2 regions of the Vibrio sp. VPAP30 genome follow, and region 1 is predicted to be linked to the other one. Evidence: predicted binding sites of a transcription regulator. Region 1 holds the regulator's gene; the other holds the start of a gene.
The links. Region 1 encodes PurR, which represses purine synthesis genes. Its sites were predicted from a motif close to TNANGNAAACGTTTNCNTNA; they were not measured.
Positions count from the first base shown of each region.

Region 2: glyA (serine hydroxymethyltransferase) is a predicted target of PurR. The motif match lies at 3,427-3,446, and genes of this name have one in related genera.

Region 1 covers NZ_LBLS01000043.1:494,509-502,040, forward strand. The annotation lists gene ZX61_RS22465 (TVP38/TMEM64 family protein) at 1-296, opposite strand, end outside; gene ZX61_RS22470 (TfoX/Sxy family DNA transformation protein) at 442-1,032, opposite strand; cyclic di-GMP riboswitch class I at 1,172-1,258, opposite strand; gene purR (HTH-type transcriptional repressor PurR) at 1,402-2,409, opposite strand; gene torD (molecular chaperone TorD) at 2,621-3,268, opposite strand; gene torR (two-component system response regulator TorR) at 3,506-4,219, shown strand; gene elyC (envelope biogenesis factor ElyC) at 4,299-5,102, opposite strand; gene cmoM (tRNA uridine 5-oxyacetic acid(34) methyltransferase CmoM) at 5,217-6,008, shown strand; gene mukF (chromosome partition protein MukF) at 6,011-7,345, shown strand; gene mukE (chromosome partition protein MukE) at 7,326-7,532, shown strand, end outside.
Region 2 covers NZ_LBLS01000035.1:16,829-24,360, reverse strand. The annotation lists gene lipB (lipoyl(octanoyl) transferase LipB) at 1-490, shown strand, start outside; gene lipA (lipoyl synthase) at 498-1,463, shown strand; gene ZX61_RS14960 (hypothetical protein) at 1,661-1,987, shown strand; gene glyA (serine hydroxymethyltransferase) at 2,098-3,348, opposite strand; gene ZX61_RS14950 (YitT family protein) at 3,715-4,314, shown strand; gene vexH (vibriobactin export RND transporter permease subunit VexH) at 4,611-7,532, opposite strand, start outside.

The sequences.
Region 1 (7,532 bases):
GCAAGGGTTGCACCTATTGTACTGGCGAATGAAACCAGCAGTAGGCTAGTCCAGAAACCAAATAGTGCGGCGCCTAGCAGCGTCACAACTGCAGCTCCGGGGATAGAAAAGGCCGTAATAGCTATGTAAGCCAGAAAATAAGTGGCCGCTGCAACCGTAAAGTTGTCGGCAATAAAGGTAGCCAACTCAGCTTGTTGGGCTTTCGCATTTTCCAGCGTGAGATATTGACCAAAGTTTACGCCTAGTAAAACAATTAGTGCAACGAAGAGAATACCAAGGACGATTTTTTTATTCATGTTGAAGCTGCTCCATCTTACATCGAGGATAGATGTATTAAGTGTTACTAGACAAGACAGGGAAAGCAAGCAGCAAATTTCATTGCGATGGATAAAAATAAAAAAGTCAGCGCTGTGGCTGACTTCTTAGATAAGTACTGCTTGATTAACTAACTTGAGTTAATAGCTCTTGACGACGGCTTTGAGGAATGACCGACCAGTGAGTTCCGTTGATCGCGCCTTCCAATGCCCATAAAAGTTCGATATTTACATCGGCAGAGTGTGTGGATTGAATGGCTTTGAAAGCGTGAACTGCACCGACGTCTTCAAGGTTTTTAACCGACTCAATACCTGCCTTTTTAAGCATTCTCTCAGTAGCGAGCCTTAGGTTAGGTAGATCTTTCAAGCGATTTGGTTTTGCTTGCGACTGACTTTGTTTTTCTACGTTCGCTGCTCTGAGTGCGACGTTAGCAATCTCTAGGGCTTTACTGCTGTCTGACGCCAAATCGTCACACAAAGCAAAGTACTTAGTTACGACAGGGAAACCACGTTTTTTGTAAACATAGGGTTCGAGCCCTTGAGATTTAAACTGTTTAGCGAGAGTGGCATCCGCGCGTACGTGAAGCTTATCGTTGACTACAAGTGCGAACATGGTGTCATCGGCAAAAATGCCAAAACCACCAAACATTGAGCGAGACTTAATATGGCCTAACTGCTCAAACAAACGCATTGAGTCTTTTAGTATTGGTTTATCCATGCTGTGTTTTCTCGGTGTATATGTATACGCCACCAATGCAGGTCCGAGAGATTAGCAAAATAATGCAGATACAATGTCAGTAAGGTGTCATACGAGCTCAAGAACAAGTAAAAACGGTATGACAGTTTGCATATTCGCCATCGGCAACCCCGCTACCAGACAATAAATTGTTTAAGGCCGGAGGCTTTGCGTCCCACCCTTTCGGAGTGGTTTGCCCTGTTCGTGGCATTAATCGAACATTTTAAGAATAAATAAAACTGCGCAGAGCATCACATTTGAATGGGATAAATGTGATATTGGTTCAATAAATAGGGGGGATATATACGCTTAGCCAATAAAACGACTACTAGCTAAGCGTTTGACTTGAGGTTACTTATTTAGATTGCGAACGGTTTTACGCTCGACGATTTCAGGGTGCATTTCGAACACGCGTTTGTCATGTTCTTTATCTTTAATGCGCTCTAGAAGGATCTCAAAGGCGTTTTTACCTACACGTCGTTTTGGTTGGTGAACCGTTGTTAGTGGAGGAGAGAAGTATTCTGCAAGCTCAATATTGTCGTAACCAATCACCGACATATCTTGCGGGATTTGAATGCCTTTCTGCTGTAATCGACTCATCAGGCCTAATGCCATTGTATCGTTGAAACAGAACACAGCTGTCGGCTTGTTATCCATTGCTACGATCTTATCTGCCGCCAATACCGCGGTATCACACTCAAAGTTGCCTTCTAAGATCCAGTCTTCATTGACGGGCAGTTTAGCTTCAGCCATAGCACGCTTGAAGCCTCGAATACGTTCGACACAAGCTGCTTTTTCAAAGTGACCGCTCAGGCAAGCAATCTCCTTGTGGCCATGCTCGATTAAATACTTGGTCGCAAGGTATCCACCTTCTTCTGAGTTGTCGATGATCTTATCTGCTTGAGAGCTTTCTGGCCCCCAATCCATAACAACTTTAGGGATGTCCTTGTGGCGATCTAACATCTCGCTCAGCTCTTCAGTCAGATCGGAACACATGACTAGAATGCCATCTACCCGCTTTTCAGCAAGCATACGAATGTAGTCACGCTGCTTTTCATAGATACCACCTGTGTTACACAAGATCAGAGTGTAACCTTGGCGATAACAGTAGCTTTCTACGCCGTCGATAACTTCAGAGAAAAATAGGTTAGTCGATTGAGTAACTAGCATACCAATTGTGCGAGTTGTGTTGCACTTAAGGCTTCGCGCAACGGCACTTGGCGCGTAGTTAAGCTCATTTACCGCTTCCATCACTTTTTCTTGTGTCGCTTCTGCAACAAAGCGTGTCTTGTTGATGACGTGAGACACGGTGGTTGTTGAAACACCTGCAAGGCGAGCAACATCTTTAATAGTGGCCATAAATTCTGTCCTGTCGATGACTGCCACGAGAATATATTCAGTTTAGAATAAGTTGGCAGAAAGTATCAGAAACACAAAAACCGCTCTTATTTAGCGGTTTGTATTTGAATAGTTCATTTTTATCGTTTGCGGTCACGATTTTAGACCGCAATCTGACTGAGGGCAAACAAAATTCGTTGTCCTGACCTGTGCCAGTTCACATTGTCAGACTCTACTCGCCGATTAAGTATGCGCAGTCCAATTCCAAGAATGCCACTGTTAGAGACGTAATAGCAGAGTAAAAACCGAACTCATCGAGCGTTTGGCACTTAGCCGAAAACTTAGGTGCCCAGCTTAGAATGTGCTGGCGAATGAAGCTCTCTTGCTCGATAAGTGCTTCTTCAATATGGCGCTCTTGTTCGAGTTCATTGGAGCGAATGATGAGATTGCCTAGAAAATCGAGTTCAATGGCAATGTGATCAGCAGGCTCGTTTAAGCTTTCATCGACAGCAACGCCATGCTCTAGCATTAACGCTTCCATCTCTTTCGCCGGCTTGTCATCGAGTAGGCCCGACTCGCCGATGTACATAGAAGCATAAGGCAGTGCAGAGTCGCGGTCAGATTTCAAAAACAGATCACAAAAGTCAGCGGCTAATTCAAGCTGAGCATCTTCGCGATCGATCAAGCGATTGAGTGCGTCAATGACACGATCAATCGACGGTTTGAGATCGGCATTCTCGCCAAGGCCAGTAAGGAAAGAGCGGATTTGAGCTGAATGGTACTGCTCAAGGTTCTCTTCGGTTAGCTCTTTGGCGTAAAGGCTTGAAAGCCACCAATAGATTTCTGCACGTTTTTCGTTGAATGCTTTGATTTCTTGCATTAGGTATCACTCCCAAAATAACTACCTATTAGTGTAACTAATAAAAATGAATAGCGGTAATGGCTTACGTGACAATAAAAGACGAATTATGAGCATTTATTAACAAGGGCGGAGGTTTTGTCTTGAATCAATAAAAAATCATCTTTCTCGTTTTTAAAGTGATAAATACTAGAAATGTTACTATTTATGAATAGAATAAATGATAGAACTATTCCCAATGCAAATTAAGTGGTGCAGATGAGTTATCATGTACTAGTAGTAGAAGATGACGTAGTGACTCGCAGCAAGCTCGTTGGCTACTTTCAGAACGAAGGTTACCAAGTCAGCGAAGCAGAAAGCGGTGAGCAGATGCGAGACATGCTACAAAACAACGCGATTGATTTGGTGATGTTGGATATTAATCTACCGGGTGAAGATGGATTAATGCTAACTCGCGAACTACGCAGTCAATCAGACATTGGAATTATCCTAGTAACAGGACGCACGGACAGCATCGACAAAATTGTTGGCCTCGAAATGGGCGCCGATGACTATGTCACTAAACCTTTTGAATTACGAGAGCTACTGGTTCGAGTTAAGAACTTATTGTGGCGAATTTCCGCTGCACGTAATTCGTCAGGAGTGGATAGCGCAGCGAAGCAAGATGATAATGTTGTTCGCTTTGGCGAGTGGACGTTTGATGTTCAGCGCCGCGCTTTAAGCCGAAATGGAGAGCCTGTGAAGCTGACTAAAGCAGAGTATGAGCTGCTGGTTGCTTTGTCTTCATACCCGAATCAGGTTCTCAGCCGTGAGCGTATTTTGAATATGATCAGCCATCGTGTTGATGCGCCGAATGATCGCACGATTGATGTGTTGATTCGTCGCATGCGAGCTAAGATGGAGTTCGATCCAAAGAATCCGCAGATTTTTGTTACCGTTCATGGTGAAGGCTATATGTTCGCGGGTGATTAAATTCGACGGTTGGAACATGTGACTTGCATAAAAATACCGAGGCTTGCCTCGGTATTTTTCTACCTAGAGATACTGATAGTTACAGTTTGCTTTCAGAGGCTTGAAGAGCTTGCTCTTCGTAGTCTGACGCCCAATCTCTCAAGGTTTGCCAGATTCGGCCCAATGTCTCGTGCCAGTATCGTTCAGTTTGCTCGAGGTACTTACCTTTGGGTGTGTATTTTTCCCATGCTTGGCTAATGTTGTTATGAGCCAAATAATTGGTGGGAGCTGGGTAGGGTTTAAGCCCAGCAGCATGGAATTCGTTAAGTGCCCGCTTCATATGGCTCGCTGAAGTAACCACAACCAGTTTTTTGGTATTGACGAAAGCTGCCGCTTGTCTCGCTTCTTCCCAAGTATCTTTTGCGGTTTCTAACAAAATAATATCCGACTTAGATACACCAAGCGCTAGGGCAACTTTAGCCATCATACGCGCATTACTCACTTCAGACCCCCCCGAGTAACCCGATAAAATGAGTTTGGAACCAGGGTAGATACGCATAATGCGAATACCTTCAGCAAGGCGCATTAACCCAGTACGACTAAGCTCAGACGTAGGAGGTATTTTATCGTCAACCACATGACCACTGCCCAACACCATAACGTAGTCGATAGATTCGTCAACGGGGAAAAAGGCGGAGTATTGGCGTTCAAGCGGCATCAACAAACGAGAAGAGATTGGTTGAAAGGCGATAAGGAAGATACCGATGAAAGAGAATAGAACAACAAAGCAGCCTGTCTTCTGTTTACGAGTAAACATGATCAACATTAAGCCGAATAACCCGATGATTAGCATCGCCGGAAGCGGCATAAGTAGAGAAGACACAACTTTTTTCAGCTCAAACATACTTAAATAGTCCGAAAAAACATCAATTGATTATAATTTAAGAGAAAGCCTCTTTATTCCTGCTTTTCTTATGACAGAATAGCAGCACGATTAGACATGATAACCTAAGCTGCTGTGACTGAAGACCGCAATTTCGACGATATTGCCCACAAATTTGCAAAAAATATTTACGGTTCTGACAAAGGAGAGATTCGCCAAGTCATTGTTTGGGAAGATCTTCAACAGATACTTAATGCTGTTGATGGGGCAAATAAGCGACTCAATGTGCTAGATGCCGGAGGTGGTTTGGCACAAATGTCGCAAAAGCTGGCTAAGCTCGGACATCATGTCGCGTTATGTGATCTATCTTCTGAAATGCTGCTGTTGGCAGAGCAGGATATTGCAAATAATGACCTGCTTGAGCAGTATCGCTTCATTCATTCGCCAGTCCAATCGATTGACCAGCACTTAGAGTCCCCAGTGGATGTAGTCCTGTTTCATGCGGTGATGGAATGGTTAGCAGACCCTCAACCTGCTCTAGAAAAAGTCTTAGAACAAGTTAAACCTGGTGGCATGGCATCCGTCATGTTCTACAACCACCATGGTCTGGTCTATAAGAATGTCGTGTGTGGCAATGTTCCTCATGTATTGGATGGAATGCCGCATCGCAAAAGATTTAAATTGCAGCCACAAAAAGGCTTAAGACCTGAAGAGGTCTACCAGTGGATTGAAGACGCTGGCTTTTTAATTTGTGGCAAGTCTGGTATTCGCTGTTTTAGTGACTACATAGGAAATATGGAGTACATGGGCGATTACCAGTATGAAGATGTGTTGGCACTGGAAAGACAACTGTGCAGAGAAGAGCCATACCTCTCGTTAGGTCGATACATACATGTATGGGCACAAAAGAAAGATAAGCAGGACTAACAATGAGTGAGATGACTCTAAATGCTGAACAACCGATTGATGAACTAGTCGGTTGGGTAAAGCAGCAGGATTTCTCATTGAACCTGACAACAGAGCGACTGGCATTTTTGATCGCTATTGCTGTGCTCAGTAATGAAAGGTTTGATGAAGAATTGGGTGAGGGTGAACTGCATGATGCGTTTACTATTATTACCCGACTATTTGAAGAAACAGGTGATGCGTCTGCATTTCGCGCCAACAATGCGATTAACGAAATGGTTAAGCAACGGCTCATTAGCCGTTTCACCAGTGAAGTGACTGATGGAGCGAGTATTTATCGTCTCTCTCCTTTAGCTATCGGTATAACGGACTACTACGTTCGTCACCGCGAATTTTCTAAACTTAAGCTCTCTATCCAGCTTTCAATGGTTGCAGACGAAATGTCGAAGGCGATTGAATCTGCGCGTCAGGGTGGGACTGCGGGTCATTGGCGTAAAAACGTTTATGGCGTGCTTAAGTACTCAGTGGGTGAGATCTTTGATCAGATCGATCTTAACCAGCGTGTTATGGATGAGCAGCAGCAGTCGGTTAAGATTCAGATCGCAGAGCTACTAAACAAAGATTGGCGCGACGCGATCAACAACTGTGAAGCGCTGCTTTCTGAAACATCTAATACGCTAAAAGAGCTACAAGATACGTTGCAAGCCGCGGGTGACGAGCTACAAACACAGATTCTCGATATCCAAGAGCTCGTTTATGGTGATGACGAACTAGAGTTTATTGCTGAAACCCTGTTTGGGCTGCAAATGAAGCTAGACCGAATCACCAGTTGGGGTCAGCAAGCGATCGATCTTTGGATCGGTTATGACCGCCACGTTCACAAATTTATTCGAACTGCGATTGATATGGATAAGAACCGAGCATTCAGTTCTCGTCTACGTCAATCAGTGAAAGAATATTTCGATATGCCTTGGTATCTGACATACGCAGATGCCGAGCGTCTAACTGATCTTCGTGATGAGGCTTTGGTACTGAGAGACGATGAAGTAACCGGCCAAGTGCCACTAGAAGTGGAATACGAAGAGTTTCAACAGGTCAATGATGAATTGTCAGATCGCATAGCTGGTATGCTTAAAGTTCATAAAGAGCAAGGCGCACCAATTGATCTGGGGTTAGTGCTACGTGATTATCTAGCACAGCACCCTCAAACTCATCATTTTGATTTAGCACGAATTGTTATCGACCAAGCGGTGCGTCTAGGCTACTCAGAGTCTGACTACCAGGCCATTCAACCAGACTGGCAAGCGATCAACGAATTTGGTGCAAAGGTACAAGCAAATGTCATCGACCGATATTAATGAATACATGTCAGACAATCTGGCAAAAGCAATTTCAAACCCTTTGTTCCCAGCGCTAGACAGCATGCTGCGAGCAGGGCGTCACATCTCAAGCGAAGATCTTGATAACCATGCAATGTTGTCAGATTTCGAAGTTGAGTTGTCCTCTTTCTACCAACGTTACAACACTGAACTAGTGAAAGCGCCG
Region 2 (7,532 bases), on a different contig from region 1:
AGGTGATATTCCAGTCGTTCAAAGCGATAGAGGTGGCCAAGTCACCTATCATGGTCCTGGCCAGCTCGTCGCCTATTTTCTAATTAACCTTCGTCGTAAAAAAATAGGTGTGCGAGATCTTGTTACCCATATAGAGAATCTCGTCATCAATACACTAAAAGCATACAATATCGACTCGGCTGCACGCCCCGACGCACCGGGAGTCTATGTAGATGGGAAGAAAATCTGTTCCTTAGGGTTACGAATCCGTAAAGGTTGTTCGTTCCACGGCTTAGCGCTAAATGTAAATATGGATCTTACGCCATTTCTCCGAATCAACCCATGCGGTTATGCGGGAATGGAAATGGTTCAAGTCAGCCAACTTGGCGGGCCTGAAGATATAACACAAGTAGAGACAAAACTTGTCGAAGAACTGGTTACTTTACTCAATTATCAGCAGGTCAAAATTGACACACAAGCAGGCCACAAGACCAACAGTAACGAGAAGTAAGAGAAGCATGAGTAAACCAATCCAAATGGAAAAAGGCGTTAAGTACCGCGACGCTGACAAAATGGCACTGATTCCAGTAAAGAACATGCCTACAGAGCAAAAAGAAGTTCTTCGTAAACCAGACTGGATGAAGATCAAGCTACCTGCCGACAGCCAGCGCATTCAAGATATTAAATCTGCAATGCGTAAAAACAACCTACACTCCGTTTGTGAAGAAGCTTCATGCCCTAACCTTGCAGAATGTTTTAACCACGGGACCGCGACCTTTATGATTTTGGGTGCGATCTGTACTCGCCGCTGCCCATTCTGTGATGTTGCCCATGGTCGCCCTCTTACGCCTGAAGCAAATGAGCCACAAAAGCTGGCAAAAACGATTCAAGATATGAAACTGAAGTACGTAGTGATTACTTCAGTTGACCGTGATGATCTACGTGATGGTGGCGCACAGCACTTTGCTGACTGTAACCGCGAGATCCGCGCGCTTAATCCAAGCATAAGAATTGAAACACTGGTACCTGACTTCCGCGGCCGTATGGATGTTGCGCTCGAATTATTGAAAGATAATCCACCAGATGTCTTCAATCATAACTTAGAAACAGCACCTCGCCTGTACCGTAAGGCTCGGCCTGGCGCAAACTACAAATGGTCTCTACAGCTTCTACAGAAGTTCAAAGAGCAACACCCGAATATTCCGACCAAGTCAGGAATCATGATGGGGCTTGGTGAGACGAAAGAAGAGATCGTCGAAGTATTGAAAGATCTTCGAGCGCACGGTGTAACCATGCTGACGTTAGGCCAATACCTAGCACCTAGCCGTCATCATTTACCAGTAGAGCGCTACGTTCCACCTTCAGAGTTTGATGAACTAAAAGAGATTGCACTTGAACTTGGCTTTACTCACGCAGCATGTGGGCCATTTGTTCGCTCTTCTTACCACGCCGATCTTCAAGCGCAAGGTGTCGAAGTAAGCTAACACCAAGTGATTATTCAGTTTATATGCCTCTCGTTTTTGAACGTGAGGCATATTTTATTTGTGCTGATTTTACTCGCCCGCCACAATCCACTACCATATCAAATGCTGAAACAACTTTGATACTAGAATGAAAGTACAGGTTTGATATAATACTTAAATCAACCTTTCATCACATACTCGAATTATTGGATAGATACATGAAAAACATTTTTGCTGCCGCTGTTGTGGCTATTACTCTTGCAGGTTGTGCATCTGAACCAACTCAGCAAGATAACTACATGGACGCTTCTTTCGAGCTTTGTAATACTGAAGTGAAAACCTATTCAGTGAGTGACGATGGTCGTGTACGTATCGTATGTGCTGATGGCTCTAAATTTGCGCTTCGCAGTGAAGCAACTCTAGACACTATGCGTGATATCAACGCAGACTACTGTAGTGGTGAAGGTCTATCTAAATTCAACGAAAGCACTAAATACTACCAATTCCGTTGTAAATCTGGTGAGACAATCAGTGTAAACAAATAAGCTCAACTAAGATTTGAAACGGCAGCCTCGGCTGCCGTTTTTGTTTCTCATTTTCAAATCATAAAAAAACACCTCCAAGTTGGAGGTGCTTTAATCAATCAGAATTTTGATTAAGCGTAAACTGGTAGGCGCTTACAAATTTCAAGCACTTTTGCTTTAGTCGCTTCAATAACGTCTTCGTTACCGATGTTATCTAAAACGTCACACATCCAGTTTGCTAACTCTTTTGCATCTTCTTCAGTGAAACCACGACGTGTGATTGCTGGAGATCCAACACGAATACCTGAAGTAACAAACGGGCTACGCGGGTCGTTTGGCACTGAGTTTTTGTTTACCGTGATGTTTGCGGCACCTAAAGCTGCGTCTGCGTCTTTACCTGTGATGTCTTTATCGATTAGGTCAACAAGGAACAGGTGATTTTCAGTACCATTAGAAACGATTTTGTATCCGCGTTCTTGGAACTGAGCAACCATGGCTTTTGCGTTCTTCACTACGCGCGCTTGGTAAGCTTTGAATTCAGGCTCCATTGCTTCTTTGAACGCAACTGCTTTACCAGCGATAACGTGCATCAGAGGACCACCTTGACCACCAGGGAATACTGCTGAGTTCAACTTCTTATACATCTCTTCGCCAGCATTAGACAGAATGAGACCACCACGTGGGCCTGCTAGCGTTTTGTGCGTAGTTGTTGTAACAACATGAGCATGTGGTACTGGTGTCGGGTATTCGCCTGCTGCAATTAGACCAGCAACGTGCGCCATATCAACAAATAACCAAGCGCCAGCCTTGTCTGCGATTTCACGCATGCGCGCCCAATCTACGATTTGAGAGTAAGCAGAGAAACCACCGATGATCATCTTAGGCTTATGCTCAAGAGCAAGTTGCTCCATTTCGTCATAGTTGATTTGACCCGCTTCATCGATACCATAAGGAATAACGTTGTAGTGCTTACCAGAGAAGTTTACCGGAGAGCCGTGAGTCAGGTGACCACCGTGCGCTAGGCTCATACCTAAAACCGTATCGCCTGGATTTAAAAGTGCCATGTAAACAGCGCTGTTTGCTTGAGAACCAGAATGTGGCTGTACGTTTGCATACTCACAACCGAAAAGCTCGCATGCGCGGTCGATAGCAAGAGCTTCTGCTTTATCAACGTACTCACAGCCACCATAGTAGCGCTTGCCCGGGTAACCCTCAGCGTATTTATTTGTCAGCTGAGAACCTTGCGCTTCCATTACACGTGGGCTTGTGTAGTTTTCTGAAGCGATAAGTTCAATGTGTTCTTCCTGGCGAAGGGTTTCTTCTTGGATTGCTGCGAACAGTTCCGCATCGTAATCTGCGATGTTCATATCACGCTTTAGCATCTGTATCTCCTGACTCAGATTAAGACTTAAAAAATGTTAATAAACTGATTTCTGACCTCAATACCGACGTTTTTTACCTGACGCAAACGTTTGCATTAAGCTAATGACGCGCATTTTACATAATTTGATCTAGGTCATAAAGAGAAAATTCACATTTTTCTCATGCAGTTTTTTCATAATGCTCTACAAGGAATGTCATATTGAACGTCTGCCTAAATGATAATTTAGAAAAGTGTCAATTTTGTCCTTTACACTCCGTAAAACGATAATTACATAGGTTTACCTTAAATTTCTCTCTCAAGCTACCGAAATCCTCATTTTTTAAATAGTATGCACGCCATTATTCAGCGATTAAATTTCAATCTGATGGAAAAACACTCAAGAAGAGAAGACTGGATCGCAATTTTAACGGGCACCTTTCTTGTTGCCCAAGGCGTTTTCTTTTTACAGTCAGCCTCACTACTCACTGGAGGGACGACCGGACTTGCGCTATTAGCGAGTCAATTCGTCTCACTCTCTTTTGGTACGCTCTACTTTGTGGCTAATTGTCCTTTTTACCTGTTGGCTTGGAAACGATTTGGTTCTCGCTTTGCATTTAATAGTGCTATTTCTGGTGCTTTGGTGTCGGTTTTTGCCGATCATCTCTATTTAGTGATTAGCTTAGATACAATAAATCAGGTCTATTGTGCGGTCGCAGGTGGTTTACTAATGGGGTTAGGGATGCTAATTCTCTTCCGCCACCGCTCAAGCCTTGGTGGATTCAACGTCCTGTGCCTATTCATCCAAGACAAATTTGGTATTTCTGTTGGCAAATCCCAGCTAGCTATCGATTTTTGCATTTTGGTCGCGTCATTCTTCTTCGTCTCACCACAGGTTATCGCACTTTCAATCATCGGTGCTGTGGCGCTCAACCTTGTATTGGCCATGAACCATAAGCCAACGCGTTATAGTGTTAATTACGGTTAGCGAGAAGCGAGAAGCGAGAAGGGTTGACACTATATGTCAACCCTTTGTTTTTTTTCAATCTCGTCATCCTCAAGAGTGAGGTACGAACGAGTTGGGGATCTCTTCAAGCGGATGGGAACCTTGTTAGAGATTCCTTACTCGCTCCTTCGTCGCTCTAAGGAATGACAATTTTCTCGAAGGACGAAGTCCATCTCAACTCTCGAAACGCAGTGTTCTCGAAGGGCGAAGCCCGTTCCAAATTCTCGCAGAGCGAAGCCCGATCTCGTAGCGGAGCGTTCCAAGGACGCAGTCCGCCTTTACTCCAACTCTCCGTGCGAAACACGCGCTTTCACATCGTGGCTTAGCTCCTTGTTTAGCTCTGCTTCCACATGACCAGGTGATTGTGTGCTTGCAGAAATCAAGCGGTACATAGCTGGAATCACAAACAGAGTAACGAGTGTCGCAAAGCCCATACCAAAGAAGATTACCGTACCTACAGCTACGCGGCTTTCATAGCCAGCCCCCGTAGACAGAATCAATGGGATGGCTCCAGCCAATGTAGTGAATGCCGTCATCATAATAGGACGCAAACGCCGCGCTGAAGCGTCAACAATGGCCTTCTCAAACTCAATGCCACGATCGCGAAGCTGGTTAGCGAATTCAACTATCAAGATGCCGTTCTTAGTCACCATACCAATCAACATGATCATGCCAATTTGGCTATAAATGTTGAGGCCTTGTCCCATCAAAAATAGCCCAAGGAATCCACCCAAAACGCCCATAGGCACTGTAAACATCACCACTAATGGGTTGATAAAACTTTCGAACTGAGCCGCTAGAACTAAGTAGGCCACCAGCAGCGCTAAACCAAATACGACTAAAATGCTCGATTGGTTCTCTTTGTAGTCTTTTGACTCACCAGAGTAGCTAACTGAAATATCCCCAGGCAGTAACTCTATCGCTTGCTGGTCTAAGAAATCGAGCGCATCTCCTAGGGTATAACCGTCCGACAAGTTTGCTGTAATCGTCACCGCCTTTTGTTTGTTGTAGTGCGATAAGCGAATCGAAGAAGCGACTTCCTCAATCTTAGTCACTGCATCTAAGGTAACAAGTTCACCAGCGGCGGTACGCATGTAGATCTGGCTTAAATCTGCCGCATTATTGAAGCTGTTCTCATCGCCTCGCAAATAAACGTCATACTCTTCACCGCGCTCGACAAAAGTCGTCTCACTTTTGCCACCAAGCATAATCTCAAGGGTTTCAGATATTTCCTGAACGCTGATACCAAGCTCGGCTGCACGCTGTTTATCAACCGACACAACCAGCTCTGGCGTTCTTTCTGAGTAGTTGATGTCCGCACCTTCCATATAAGGGGAGTCTTCAGCCAGTTGCTCTAATTTTTCCGCCCAGAGTTTAAGCTCGGCATAGTCGGAACCGCCCAACACAAATTGAACAGGTTCACTCGAACCACCACGGAAACCTGGCATAAATGGAAACACTCTGACATCAGCAACACCCGCAAGCGCTTTACGCACTTCACCTAACGCTTGTTGCGCGGTGACATCACGATCGTTCCAATCTTCAAGGATCATGATAACAAAACCCGTTTGGTCACCTGCGTTGCCACCAAAAGCTGGTGATTGAATACTGAAGGATTTGAGGAAGCCTTGCCCAAGCAGAGGCATCAAACGTTCTTCAATGATATCCATGTTCGCTGCCATACGGTTGTAACTGGTTGCATCAGCACCGCGAGCGAAGGCGAAAATAACGCCGCGATCTTCTGAAGGCGCTAATTGAGCTGGAACTTGCTGCATTAACCCCCAGCTACCACCGACACAAGCCATAATGACTAACGGCGCTGCCCATTTCCAACTAAGTGCCCCTTTCAGTATTTTACGGTAGCCTTTTTCAAGGTGAGCAAACATGTTATCGATAAACTGATTAAAACGATTTGGTTTAACATTAGCTTTTAATAGTTTGCTGCCGAGTACAGGTGTTAGCGTTAAAGCAATCAAAGAGGAAAAAATCACCGACATCGCTAGAAGAACAGAGAACTCGGTAAACAGTAAGCCGACCATGCCATCCATAAAGGAGATTGGTAGGAAGACCATTACTAGCACCAATGTTGTGGCAACAACCGCGAAACCAACTTCACGTGTCCCCTTATAAGCGGCTAAGAGTGGTTTCTCACCGCGCTCAATATGATGGAAGATGTTTTCTACCACCACAATGGCATCATCAACCACCAAACCAATGGATAGAATTAGAGCCATCAAGGTAATTAGATTGATTGAAAAGCCAAAGTAATAAGCGGCGATAAACGAAGAGATCAGAGAAACAGGTACGGTTACAGCGGGGATTAAGGTTGCGCGCGCTTGGCCGATAAATATGTACAACACCAAGATCACCAGGCCACCAGTAATAAACAGCGTGCTATAGACTTCAGAGATCGAACGCTCAATAAACACCGTCGAGTCATAATCGATCGCCAAACGGGTGCCCTCAGGTAAAAACTGCTGAATGTTTTCAACTTGCTGATGCACTCTAGTTGCCACGTCTAGCGGATTAGCATCGGATTGCGGCACGATCCCCATACTAACATTGACTACGCCATCACTCTTAAAAGTCGAGTTTTCGTTCTCTGCACCAATAAAAACATCAGCAACATCTTTTAGATAGATAGGGGAGTTATCAGATGCTCGTTTGACAACGAGGTATTCAAAATCTTCCGCTTGGTTATAGCTACGTGCGGTTCGCACAGACATTACTATTTGATCGTTGCGCACCTCACCACCTGGGTTTTCAACGTTTTCACTACGTAACGCTGTTGTGATATCTGAAGCAGTAACACCCCGCCCCGCCATTTGGTCAGGCTTGAGCTTAACGTACATCACTTTGTACAATCCACCCGACACATCAACCGAACTAACCCCAGAAATAAGACTAAAACGGTCAAGAAGCACACGGTCGACATAATCAGTCAACTGAGTACGATCCATTTCGGACGAGCTTAGGTTGATATACAGAGACGCCTCACCCGATCCATTATTCTTAAAAACAACCGGATCATCAGCTTCATCAGGCAATGCTCGCTGAGCCCGTGCTACCGCATCTCGAACGTCACTGACGCCAGTGTTAAGGTCATACCCCAATTCGAAAGTGATGGTAATTCTTGAACTACTGTTGCGTGTCGTTGAAGAAATCTCATCGATACCACTAATGCCAGACAGCTGATCCTC